One region of the Solidesulfovibrio sp. DCME genome, then DNA from elsewhere that is predicted to be linked to it. Evidence: predicted binding sites of a transcription regulator. Region 1 holds the regulator's gene; each other region holds the start of a gene.

Region 1 (4,399 bases):
CGACCCCGGCACCATGAACCCCTTTCAGCACGGCGAGGTCTACGTCACCGACGACGGGGCCGAAACCGACCTGGACCTCGGGCACTACGAGCGCTTCCTCGGCGTGCCCATGAGCCAGAACAACAACTACACCTCGGGCCGGGTTTATTTCAGCGTCATCCAGAAGGAGCGCCGGGGCGACTACCTCGGCGGCACGGTGCAGGTGATCCCGCACATCACCGACGAGATCAAGCGGGCGATTCTGGGCGTGGCCGGCGACGAGGACGTGGCCATCATCGAGATCGGCGGCACGGTGGGCGACATCGAGGGCCAGCCGTTCCTGGAGGCCATCCGCCAGTTGCGCATGGACCTCGGCAAGGAAAACGTCCTCTACATCCACCTCACGCTCGTGCCCTACCTGCGCGTGGCCGGCGAGGTCAAAACCAAGCCCACCCAGCACAGCGTCAAGGAATTGCGCTCCATCGGCATCCAGCCCGACATCATCATCTGCCGCAGCGAGATCGAGCTCACGCGGGACCTCAAGGAAAAGATCGCGCTTTTTTGCGACGTCGACGCCGACGCCGTGTTCACGGCCGTGGATGTGGGCAACATCTACGAGGTGCCGCTGAAGCTCTACAACGAGGGCGTGGACCAGAAAATCGCCATCTTGTTGCGCCTGCCGGCGAAAAACGCCGACCTCGAGGCCTGGCGCGCCATGCTCCATCGCCTGGAGCACCCGGCCGGCACGGTGTCCATCGCCATCGTCGGCAAGTACGTGGACCTCAAGGAGGCCTACAAGAGCCTGCACGAGGCCCTGGTCCACGCCGGCGGCATCTGCGGCGTGGCCATCCGCTTCGTCTACGTCAATTCCGAGGAGGTCACGCGGGAGTGCGCCGCCGCCACCTTTGCCGGCATCGACGGCATCCTGGTGCCGGGCGGTTTCGGCTCGCGCGGGGTGGAAGGCAAGATCGCGGCCATCGAATACGCCCGCACCGGCGGCATTCCCTTCTTCGGCATTTGCCTGGGCATGCAGTGCGCCGTCATCGAGTACGCCCGCAACGTCCTGGGGCTTACCGGCGCCAATTCCGAGGAATTCGACCTGACCACGCCCCATCCGGTCATCTACCTCATGCGCGAGTGGTTCGACTTCCGCACCCAGAAGCTCGAACGCCGCGACCCGACCTGCGACAAGGGCGGCACCATGCGCCTGGGGGCCTACCCCTGCATGGTCAAACCCGAGACCCAGGCGGCCCGGGCCTACGGCGCCGGCGAGATCTCCGAGCGCCACCGCCACCGCTACGAGTTCAACAAGGCCTATGCCGAGCGTTTCGAGGCGGCGGACATGGTCTTAAGCGGCCTGTCGCCCGACGGCGAACTGGTGGAAATGGTCGAACTGCCCGGCCACCCCTGGTTTCTGGGCTGCCAGTTCCACCCGGAATTCAAGAGCAGCCCCATGCGCCCGCACCCGCTTTTCCGTGAATTCGTGGCGGCGGCCAAACGGGCCAAAGGCTAGGGGACGGTTTTTCCCGAAACGGCCTCGGCCCGGATTGGTTTCCACGGCAACGGACAATCTGGCGGATTGCCACAACCCTTCGATTGTGGCATGCTTTTTGTTGTGCGGGGGCGGGCCTCGGCCGGCCCCCGCGTTTGCGACGAACTCAACCACAAGCACGCACGGCGGTAGCAATGGCGCTCGAACTGCGACAGCAGCTCAAACTTTCGCAGCAGTTGGTCATGACTCCCCAACTGCAGCAAGCCATCAAGCTCCTGCAGCTTTCCCGGCTGGAGCTCCTGGAAAGCGTGCAGCAGGAGCTTCTGGAAAATCCCCTCCTGGAGGAATCCGTGGAGGAGGACCGGCAGCCGGAACGGACCATGGCCGAGGAAAACCTCGGACCCTCGGGCGATTCCAGCGACGCGGCCATGGAAAAGGAACTGCTCAAAAACGCCGAATGGGAGGACTACATCGGCGATTTCGCCAGCACCAGCCGCCAGTCCCTGGCCCGGGAAACCGAACTGCCCGAGGAGGGCATGTCCTTCGACGCTAGGCTCGCCTCCAAGCCGTCCCTGGAAGGCCACATGAGCTGGCAGATGCGGCTGTCCAATTTCACGGACAAGGAACTGGAGATCGGCGAGACCATCATCGGCAGCCTCAATTCCTCGGGCTACCTGCGGGCCTCGCTGGAGGAGCTGGCCCAGATGGCGGGCGCCGGCGTCGCGGAAGTGGAGGGCGTGCTCCACCGCATCCAGCGCTTCGACCCGGTGGGCGTGGCCGCCCGCACGCCCAGCGAATGCCTGCTGACGCAAATCGAGGTCTACGGCTGGGACGACCCCATCCTCATCGAACTGGTGCGCGACCACCTGGAAGACCTGGAAAAGAAGCGCTACAAGCCCTTGGCCAAGAAATTTCGCCTGACTATGGAAAAACTCAAGGAATATCTTGAGCTTATCCAGACGCTCAATCCCATGCCCGGGGCCAGCTACGGCTCCAGCGACCCCATCTACGTCAGCCCCGACGCCTTCGTCTACAAATACGGCGACGACTTCGTCATCCTCTTAAACGAGGACGGCGTGCCGCGGCTCAACGTCAACATGGCCTACATGGACGGGCTTGGCTCCAAGGCGGACAAGGACAAGGACTACCTGCAGGACAAGATGCGCTCGGCCATGTGGCTCATGAAAAGCCTGTACCAGCGCCAGCGCACGCTGTACAAGGTGCTGGAAAGCATCGTCAAGTTCCAGCGGGATTTTTTCGAGCACGGCGTGACCCGCCTGCGGCCGCTGATTTTAAAGGACGTGGCCGACGACATCAGCATGCACGAATCCACGGTCAGCCGCATCACCTCGAACAAGTACGTGGCCACGCCCCACGGCATCTTCGAGCTGAAGTTCTTCTTCAACAGCTCCCTTGACCTCGACGACGGCGGCACCGTGGGCTCGGAATCGGTCAAGGCCATGATCAAGCGCATCATCTCCGGCGAAAACGCCAAACGCCCCATAAGCGACGAGGCCATCGCCGACATGCTCAAGGACGAACTGCAAATCAACATCGCCCGCCGCACGGTGGCCAAGTACCGCACGGCCATGGGCATCGAGTCCTCGTCCAAACGCAAGGAAGTTTTCTGATGCTTCGGGCCGGGCAACCGGCCCAATACCACGCAGCCCCGGAGGATCCCATGAACATCACCTTTAATTTCAAGAATTTCGAACCGTCGGACCATCTGCGGGACTATGCCCGCAAACGCTTCGACAAGCTCGCCAAATATACCGTCGCCACCGACGCCTCGGAGCTGCAAGTCAACCTGGCCGTGGAAAAGACCCGGCAGATGGCCGACGTCATCTTCCTGGCCGACAACATGCACATCTCCGCCCACGAAGCCTCGGAAGACATGTACTCCACCATCGACATGATCCTGGACAAGGTCGAGGCGCAAGCCAAGAAGTTCCGGGAAAAGCAGAAGGACCGCCGCCGCCAGGCCGCGGAAACCGTGCAGACCCAGGTCATCAGCATCAGCGAAGACGCCAAGGGCGGCCGCACGCCGACCATCGTCCAGACCGACGCCTACGAGCCCAAGCCCATGGCCGTGGAAGAGGCGGCCGAACAGCTGACCAGCCTGAAGCTCGAGTTCCTGGTCTTCATCAACTCCGAAACCGAACGGCCCAATGTCATCTACCGTATGCGCAACGGCGACTTCGGCCTCATCGATCCCGGAACGGGCGCGTAAATGAAGCTTGAGGACTATCTCCAGCCCGATTTCGTCATCGGGGAGCTTGCCGCCGAGTCCAAGGCCGACGTGCTGGCCGAACTGGTCGCGCCGCTTTCGGGCCATTGGCCGGATTTCGACGCCGCCAAGGCCCGCCAGGTCCTGCTGGACCGGGAAAGCCTCGGCACCACGGGCATCGGCGACGGCGTGGCCATTCCCCACGGCAAGATGGAGAGCCTCCAGCAAATCGTCATCGTCGTCGGCCGAAGCCTCAAGGGCGTGAACTTCGATGCGCTGGACTTCAAGCCCTGCCGCATCTTCTTTCTCGTCCTGGCCCCGGAGCACGTGGCGGGCCTGCATTTGCGCATCCTGGCCCACATCTCCAGGCTTTTGTCCGACGAGTCGTTCCGGCGGGCCTTCCTGGCCGCCGAGGACGACGCGGCCTTGTGGCGGGTGCTGACCGCCGCGGCCTGACCCGAAACCGTATCGCCGCTTCCCGGTCACGCCGGCGTCACGCCGGCCGGCCGGGGAGCGGTTACTTGTTTTCCCGCTTTCGGGAACGTTTGGGATGCCGGCCACACCGCGCCGGCCGGAGGGCTTGGCCGCCATGGACGCGACATCCGGGGACATGAAGATCGTCATATTGACCGGCCTGTCGGGTTCCGGGAAAAGCACGGGCCTGCGTGTCTTCGAGGACCTCGGCTTTTTCTGCGTGGACG
Region 2 (4,399 bases), 1.5 Mb from region 1:
GAGACGGCCGAGCGGACCCCGGGCGACCCGCTTCTGCGCCGCCCTGTGCCTGGCGGCCGTGGCCGTGCTGGCCTTCTGGGGGACGCTTACCACCGGCCCGACCACCAGCGACGACCTCTACTACGAGCAAAACGTCCTGGCCGGCCGCCTGGGCCAGCTGACCACCCAACTGGCCACCGGGTCGGGGCGCTTTCACCACTACCTGCACGTGGGGCTGACCGCCCTGCCCTATTTCCTGGACAGCCCGCCCCTGCGCAAGGCCCTGTCCCTGGGCGCCTTCCTGGCCGGCCTGGCCACCTTTTGCGCCGTGGCCGGCCGCATCGCCGGAAAGCCCTGGCTCGGCTGCCTGGCCGGCCTTTTTGCCCTGGCCTTCTACCAGGACAACTGGCACCACAACATCCTGACCGCCTATCCGCTGGTCTTCCACTCCGGGCTTATCTGCATGAGCCTCGCCGGCGCCTGCCTGTGGCGCCACGGCCGGGGCGGCGGGCGCGGCTTCCTTATCGGCGCCAACCTGCTCGCCTTTGCCGCCTGCTGCCATTTCGAGGCCTTTCTCGCCTACGCGCCCCTGCTGTGGGGCATCGTCTGGCTTTCCCGGCGGGGCACCCCCCGCCGGCGCCTGGCCACCATGGCCGCCGCCTCGGTCGGCTTCGGCGCCTTTCTCGCCCTGAGCCTGGCCTACCGCGCCCTGCACCCGACCCAGTACGCCGGCAACGCCCTGGACCTGTCGAGCCCGCTGCGCCTGGCGCAAACCGTGGCCGCCTACAGCTTTTCCGCCCTGCCCCTGGGCTCGTTTCCCTTAAACTGCAACAGCATCAACCGCTTCCCCGTGATCACCACCCATCTGGTGCTGGACCTGGGCCAGTACCTCGCGGCCCTTGACGGCCAGTGGCCGCGCCTGTCCCCGGCCTGGCTCGCCCTGGCCTTGCTCGCCGGGGGGCTGACCTACCGGGTGCTGGCCCGCGAATCCCTGGAGCCGATGCGCTGGCGGCTTTTGCCCGCGTGCATGGCGCTGTACGCCGTGGTCTGCCCCAACCTGCTCATCGCCCTGTCGCCCAAGTACCAGGGGCCGGCGGCCTCGGGGGTCGCCTGGTACGTGACCTCGAGTTTTTCCGGCTATGCCGTGGCCGTGGGTTTGGCCGGGTTGTGCCTGTGGGGCGCGGCCCGGCTGACCGGCCGTCCGGGGGCCAGGCGGCTGGCGGCCGGGGTGGCGGCCGTGCTGGTCGCGGGCCTCGGCCTGGTGACGGCCTCGGTCAACGCCTCGGTCGGGGCCAGCAAGGTGGCCGCCGGCGCCCGCTGGCGCGAGGCCGCCCTGGCCGTGGCCAGCCCGGCCTTCGCCGCCGTGCCGGACGGCGCGCTCCTCGTCGCCCCGGACCTGTTTACGGCCGTAAACGAGGAAAAGACCCGGGAAGGCTATTGGGAGGACTGGTTCGGCCACTTTGCCGGCAAGCGGCTGTCCGTCGCCCCGACCGCCCCCGCCGCCCTGCCCGGGGACAGGCCGGTCTTCGCCCTGCGCCGCCTGTCCGGGCCGACCGACCCGGCCACGGCCCTGGCGCTCGCCCGCGTCACGCGCCTTGGCCCGCCAAACGCCGACCCCTACGCCCCGGCGCCGGATGCGCCGACCCTTTTTGCCGCCTCGGTGGCCATCGTGGCCGAGGCCGGCAACCGGTTTTGCGACGCGATCTACCAACAAGGGGAGCAGTGGCGGCTGGTCCCGGCCAATACCGTGGGCCGGCGGGGGCTGGCCGAAACGACTCTGGACAGCGGCGCCGCCGAGCCCATCGCCTTCGACTCCCTGGCCCTGGTCCCGGCCCGGGCCATTACCCCCTTCGCGCCGTCCCCGGTGTTGCTGCGCTTCGGCCAGGGATTTACCCCGCCCGAGCGGGCCATCACCGGCGACATCGCCTGGGCCGGCCAGGCCGGGCAACTGCGGCTGGTCAACGGCACGGCCGCCCCGGTCGGGGCGCGGCTGTTCGCGACCCTCATCGCCCTGTCCCCGGTGCGACTGGCTCTCACCGGGCCGGGGCTTGCCCGGGAAATCGCTTCCCAGGGGGCGACCACGCCCATTTCCCTGGAACTGACCCTGCCGCCGGGGGAATCCGCCTTCGACCTGCGGGTCCTGGCCCCGGCCGGCGACACGGCCAAGCGCTTCGGCCTTCTGGGCGCCGGGCTTACCCCGTTGCCCTGAAGCAGGCGGTTCCACGAAGGCGGGAACGCCGCGCCCCGGTTCCACGATTCGTCGAGCGACCCCCGGTCCATAAAAAACATCCCTTTCAATTTCAATGAATTGCGCCGACAACACGCCTTGGCACGCCGCCTGCTTTCTCCCTTGTCAAGACCGGACAACGGACACAACGACCAGCAACATATTTCCAAGGGGAGAAAGACCATGCTGCGCACCATCACCAATTTCGTTCGTGACGAGGAAGGGGCCACCGCGGTGGAATACGGACTCATGGCCGCGCTCATCGCCGCCGTCATCATCGGCGCCGTCACCACCCTGGGTTCGAACCTGAGCACCCTTTTCACGAACCTCGCCGGCCAGATCGGCACCGGCAGCTAAGGCCGAGGCGATCCCGCGAATTTTGCGCAACATGCCTGGGCCGTCTCCGGAAACGGGGGCGGCTCTCGCTTTTGGCCGTTGCCCGAAGCGTCACGGCGCAGCCTGCCGCCCGAAGCGTCACGGCAGCGGCTGGCCTCGCAAGCGCGCCTTGCCCTGGGATTCGTGGGCCTCTGCGACCGGCTCGCCCGGCTGCCCGGACGCAGGGTTCCATAAAACCAGGAACGCCGCCCCCCTGTTCCACGATTTGGCGAACGCTTCGTTCTTCTCCGGATATATATCTTTTTATTTCAGCGTGTTAATCTGAACACATGCCTTGGCACGCCACCTGCTATCTCCCAGGTCAGGAACGGACAACGGACGTAACGACCATCCACATATTTCCAAGGGGAGAAAGACCATGCTGCGCACCATCACCAATTTCGTTCGTGACGAGGAAGGGGCCACCGCGGTGGAATACGGGCTCATGGCCGCGCTCATCGCCGCCGTCATCATCGGCGCCGTCACCACCCTGGGTTCGAACCTGAGCACTCTTTTCACGAACCTCGCCGGCCAGATCGGCACCGGCAGCTAAGGCCGCCGCGATCCCGCGAATTTCGCGCACCATGCCTGGGCCGCCTCCGGAAACGGGGGCGGCCCTCGCTTCTGGCCGTTGCTCCGGGCGGCCACGGCGTCGCATTGCCCGGCACGGCCGCCGGCCAGGCTGCCATGGCGTCGCATTGCCCGGTGCGGCCGCCGGCTCCACCGCCACGGCGTCGTATTGACCGGCGCAGCCCCTGGCCGGCGGCACGGGTTCCATGAATACGGGAACACCGCGCCCCGATTCCACGATTCGTCGAGCGCCCCGCGACAAAAGGAACATACATCAATTTATTTCAAGATATTACACTGCCAGCACGACATGGCACGCCCCCTGCTATCTCTCTGGTCAGGAACGGACAACGGGCGTAACGACCATCCACATATTTCCAAGGGGAGAAAGACCATGCTGCGCACCATCACCAACTTCATTCGGGACGAGGAAGGGGCCACCGCGGTGGAATACGGGCTCATGGCCGCACTGATCGCCGCCGTCATCATCGGCGCCGTCACCACCCTGGGCTCGAACCTGAGCACTCTTTTCACGAACCTCGCCGGCCAGATCGGCACCGGCAGCTAAGGCCGCCGCGATCCCGCGAATTTCGCGCACCATGCCTGGGCCGCCTCCGGAAACGGGGGCGTCCCTCGCCTTTGGCCGCCTCGCCAGTGGCCGCCTCGCCAGTGGCCGCCTCGCCGTTGGTTGCCTCGCCGCTCCCGGCCGCCGCCTTGCCCCGGTAAACGCCTTTTGGCATGCTCGGCCAAAGGAGTCCGCCCATGCAGGAGCCCAACACCCACCCCCGCATCGCCCCGTCCCTGTGCGGCACCCCCGTTGCCCTCGCCCCGGGGCGCGCCGTGGTGCGCCTGACCCTCGGCCCGGCCATGGCCGTAGACGACCGTGGCCTCGTCCACGGCGGATTCGTCTTCGGCCTGGCCGACTATGCCGCCATGCTGGCCGTCAACGACCCACTGGTGGTCCTCGGCGCGGCCGAAGTCCGCTTCACCGCGCCCACGGCCGTGGGCGAAACCCTGGAAGCCGAAGCGGTCCAGGACGAAGACGCCGGCAAGAAACGCCGCGTGTCCGTCACGGTGCGCCGGGGCGATAAGGCCGTCTTCACCGGCTCCTTCACCTGCTTCGTGCTGCAACAGCACGTGCTCGACCTGTAGCCGGCCGGGGGCGAGGGGGCTATGACACCGTAGCGTCATGGCCCAGGCGACGGAGTTCCGTGGACTTTTCGACTGAAAAGTCGCATCGTGGCGGCT
Region 3 (4,399 bases), 2.6 Mb from region 1:
AGGCCTTGAAGCGCGGAAAAGGTCTTTAAGAGGCTTTCAAAGCAAAATTCCAAGACCTCGCCCCGAAGGGGCGACGGCCCTGCGAGGCCGGAATGGGGCCTTTCGAGCCGGGAGCGCAGCGACGGCATCGAAAGGCCCCATTCCGGCCTCGCCGACGGACAACGGCCAACCGGCCATGCCTGCGCCCGTTACGGGCTTTCCCGCCGGGGGGGTCCGGGGGGCATCATGCCCCCCGGCCGCCGGAGGCATCTTCCTCTCCCGCTCTCCCCGTCCCCATTCCCTCCCTAGGCGTTGGCCAGGTACGTGGCGATGGCGTCGTCGTAGGTGCTGGTGGCGCGGAAGGTGGCGGCGGCGGTTTTCTGGCGCAGGGGCAGGGGGGCGCGCATGGTGTTTTGGGCCAGGGCGTCCATGACCTCGGGGTAGAAGGCCGGGTCGGGCACGACGAGGATGCTCGAGAAATTCTTGGCCGAGGCCCGCAGCAGGGTCGGGCCGCCGATGTCGATCTGCTCGATCATCTCGGGCAGGCTCAAGCCTTTTTCCAGGGCCTTGCCGAAGGCGTAGAGGTTGACCACGACCATGTCGAAGGCGGCGATGCCGTGTTTTTCGATGGTGGCCAGGTGGTCGGGGTTGTCCTTGTCGGCCAGGATGCCGCCGTGGATGGCCGGGTGCAGGGTTTTGACACGGCCGCCCATGATTTCCGGGAAGCCTGTCACGTCGCTGACGGAGGTGACGGGCAGCCCGGCGTCGAGCAGGGCCTTGCGGGTGCCGCCCGTGGAGACGAGTTCGACGCCGGCGGCGGAGAGGAACCGGGCCAGTTCGGGCAGGCCGGACTTGTCGGTGACGCTTAACAGCGCCCGTTTGATCGGCAGGAATTCCATGGGCGGACCTCGCTTGTTTTTCGGGCGAGGTGCCACACTCGGCCGTCCAAGGCAAGCCTGGGCGGTCTGCCGGGCGTCCGGCCGCGTCCTTGGGGGCGCGGCCGGACGGCGCGGAGGGGGGGAAATTCTTCGGACCGGGGGCTTAGGCGGCCACGCGCTTGAGTTCCTCGACCAGGTCCCGGGCCGCGGCGTGGCGGGGGTCCTGGACCAGGATGGCCTCGAGCTCGGTGCCGGCCTCGGCGTGGCGGCCCAGGCTCACCAGGCAGCCGGCCAGGGTGAAGCGCACCTCGTGCTTGGCCGGGTCCACGGTGAGGTAGTCCCGCAGGTAGGGCAGGGCCTCGTCGATGCGCGCTTCGGCGTGGGCCAGGCGCACCAGGCCGAACAGGGCCACCAGGTTCTCGGGGTTGCGGGTGAGCGCCCCCTTGAAGTGGGTGAAGGCCTCGGCCCGGTCGCCGCGTTCCATCTCGATCAGCGCCATGCCGGACAGGGCCCGGTCGTCGGGCTCGATGGTGGAGGCCTTGCGGTAGAGGTTCATGGCCGCTTCGAGCTGGCCGCGCTGCACGGCGATGGTGGCCAGGCCGAGGTACGGGTCGGGATGGATCCCGTTATTGCTCATGGCCTTGGTGTAGTACTCCTCGGCCTTGTCCAGGTCGCCCATGAACAGGTAGCATTCGCCGAGTTCCTTGTTGATTTCGTAATCCAGATGCCCACTCATGACTTCCCCTCCGTTCTCGACGCCCATGTTTGCGGCGGCGTCGCCGGTTGGCGCGCGATCCCTGCGCCGTTTTTTTGTGTTCGCGGCTCTGGGCCGGCCCTGGCGGCGCGTCCTGCCGGGCACGAGGAAGGAAGCAAACCTCGTGCCAGGCGCGTGGCGGTGCTCGCGAAGCCGTCCCGGGGGGCTTGGCCAGTGTGTTTTGCCCGTCGGCGGCGCATGGTTTTATGAGAAAATGAAACAGGGTCCCCCGGAAAAAAATGCCTGCCCGCCGCCTGCGGCCGGTTGACTGGAACGGTTTTTGCCCATCTGTCCGGCGAAGCCCGCCGCGAAAGGGGCGGCAAAGCGAGGACGCACGGCATGAAAACGATGTTTTCCAGTAACATAGGGCTCCTGGGCAAGGTTTTGGACCTGCGTATGGAGCGTCAGAATGTTGTCATGACCAACCTGGCCAACCAGGACGTCCCCTCCTTCAAGGCCCGGCGCCTCGAGTTCGAAAAGGAACTGCAGGGGGCACTCAATATCGACGAGCGCGGCAAGATGACGCGCACCGCCGCCGACCATCTGCCTTCGGTTTTTAATGCCGCCGGCTTCCAGGGAAACCTGGAGATGGGCTGGAAGCCCCGGGTGGTGGCCGGCCTGGACAGCGTGAACATGGAACAGGAAATGTCGATCATGGCCAAGAACACCCTGATGTATAACGCCCTGACCGACATCACCAAAAAGGATTTCGAAGGCCTGCAAAAGGTCATCATGGACGGAGGCAAGTAGTATGGACCTCTTTACCGCCATGGATATCGGGTCGTCGGGCATGTCCGCCCAGCGCACCCTCATGAACACCATCTCCATGAACCTGGCCAACATCCGGACCACGCGCACCGTGGGCGGCGGCGGCCCCTACGTGCGCAAGTCCGTGATGCTCGAGTCTACCCCCGTCGACGCCCCTTTTTCCGAGGCCATGCGCACGGCCCAGGACCGGCAGCTGGCCGGGGTCAAGGTCACGGGCCTGGTCAACGACAACCGGCCGTTCCGCATGCAGTACGAGCCCGGCCACCCCGACGCCAACGCCGACGGCTACGTGGCCTACCCCGACATCAACGTGGTGGAGGAGATGGCCAACATGATCACGGCCATGCGCAGCTACGAGGCGTCGAGCTCCACCGTCGGCACCGTCAAGAGCATGTTCAACAAGGCCCTGGAAATCGGGCGCTAACGGAGGTTTCCCATGGTCATGTCCCCCATCGCCCTGGCTGCCTACCAAAACGCCATGGTCGGCGCCGGCTCCATCGACGCCAAGGTCTCCCGCTCCCTGGCCAAGCCGGCCGCGCCCAGCGAAGGTTTTGGCAGCAAGCTCATGGACTCCCTCAAGACCGTCAACGACATGCAAAACCAGAAGGCCGACATGGTCCAGTCCTTTGCCTCGGGCCAGACCGAGAACGTGCACGAGCTGATGATCAACCTGCAAAAGGCCGGGCTGGCCATGCAGATGACCACCACCGTGCGCGGCAAGGTGCTTGAGGCCTACAAAGAACTGGTGAAGATGCAGTTCTAGGGTTTTCCCCCGTAACGGACGCCTGCCCGGAGAAACGCCATGCCCCCTTTCCTCAAGCAGAGTTTCGAGAAGCTCATCCAGTACTGGTCCAACCGCACGAGCACCCAGCGCATGCTGCTGGCCGGGCTGGCCGTCTCCACGGCCGCGGCTTTCCTGGTCATGATCTATTTCCTCAACCAGCCGGAAATGCGCATCCTTTACACCAATTTGGCCCCCGAGGACGCCGCTCGGGTCGTCGAACTGCTCAAGGCCTCCAAGACGCCCTACGAGCTGCGCGACAACGGCACCACGGTGCTCGTGCCGGCCGAGGCCGTCTACGAGCAGCGCCTCAAGGTCGCCGGCGAAGGCGTCATGCACGGCCAGGGCGTGGGCTTCGAACTCTTTGACCAGCTGAAAGTCGGCCAGACGGACTTCGTGCAGCGCATCAACTACGCCCGGGCCCTGCAGGGCGAGCTGTCGCGCACGATCACGGAATTCCCCCAGGTGGAAAAGGCCCGGGTGCACCTGGTGCTGCCCCAGAAGAGCCTTTTTATCGAGGAGCAGAAGCAGGCCTCGGCCTCGGTGGTCCTGACCCTCAAGCGCGGCCAAAAACTTGACGCCAAGCAGCTCCAGGGCATCGTCAACCTGGTGTCCATGTCCGTGGAGGGGCTGACCCCCGAACACATCACCATCACCGACACCACCGGCCAGTCCCTGTACCAGCCCCGGGGCGACAGCGGCATGGGCGGCATGTCCACCACCCAGTTCGAATTTAAAAACACCTTCGAGTCCAACCTGGAAAACCGCATCGAACAGATGCTCACGCCCATCGTCGGGCCCGGCCGGGCCATCGTCAAGGCCAACGTGGACCTGGATTTCAGCCAGCGCACCATCCGCAAGGAGCTCTACGACCCCAACGCCACCGTGGTGCGCAGCGAGCAGAAAAGCGAGGAATCGACCTCCGGCTCGGCGGCCGTGGACGGCACCGGCGTGACCACCACCCCGCGCGGCGGCGGCGCGGCCGTGCCCAACACCAACTTCCGGGGCGAGGGCTACACCGGCACCGAATCCACCCAGAAGTCCAACCGCTCCAACAGCACCACCAACTACGAGATCAACAAGGAAGAACAAAACGTCATCACCCCTGTCGGCGACTTGAAGCGGCAGTCCATCGCGGTTATCGTGGACGGGACCTACGAGAAGGTCGAGGGCAAGAACACCTTCACCTTCGTGCCCAGAAAGGCCGAGGACCTGGAGCGCATCAAGCAGGTGGTGGCC

The links. The regulator sigma-54, encoded in region 1, starts transcription at its own class of promoters, with help from an activator protein. The targets are predictions, from matches to a motif close to CTGGCACGGNNNNTGCTT.
Region 2: the regulator sigma-54 is predicted to act here: its motif matches at 2,306-2,323, upstream of ACP59X_RS19455 (Flp family type IVb pilin).
Region 3: the regulator sigma-54 is predicted to act here: its motif matches at 1,880-1,897, upstream of flgB (flagellar basal body rod protein FlgB).

The regions. Positions count from the first base shown of each region.
Region 1 covers NZ_CP188261.1:2,910,940-2,915,338, reverse strand. The annotation lists gene ACP59X_RS12820 (CTP synthase) at 1-1,492, shown strand, start outside; gene rpoN (RNA polymerase factor sigma-54) at 1,666-3,102, shown strand; gene hpf (ribosome hibernation-promoting factor, HPF/YfiA family) at 3,153-3,701, shown strand; gene ACP59X_RS12805 (PTS sugar transporter subunit IIA) at 3,702-4,154, shown strand; gene rapZ (RNase adapter RapZ) at 4,288-4,399, shown strand, end outside.
Region 2 covers NZ_CP188261.1:4,395,252-4,399,650, forward strand. The annotation lists gene ACP59X_RS19450 (hypothetical protein) at 1-2,188, shown strand, start outside; gene ACP59X_RS19455 (Flp family type IVb pilin) at 2,390-2,563, shown strand; gene ACP59X_RS19460 (Flp family type IVb pilin) at 2,961-3,134, shown strand; gene ACP59X_RS19465 (Flp family type IVb pilin) at 3,546-3,719, shown strand; gene ACP59X_RS19470 (PaaI family thioesterase) at 3,914-4,303, shown strand.
Region 3 covers NZ_CP188261.1:303,259-307,657, forward strand. The annotation lists gene ACP59X_RS01355 (IMP cyclohydrolase) at 285-878, opposite strand; gene ACP59X_RS01360 (tetratricopeptide repeat protein) at 1,021-1,593, opposite strand; gene flgB (flagellar basal body rod protein FlgB) at 1,951-2,361, shown strand; gene flgC (flagellar basal body rod protein FlgC) at 2,363-2,803, shown strand; gene fliE (flagellar hook-basal body complex protein FliE) at 2,816-3,142, shown strand; gene fliF (flagellar basal-body MS-ring/collar protein FliF) at 3,182-4,399, shown strand, end outside.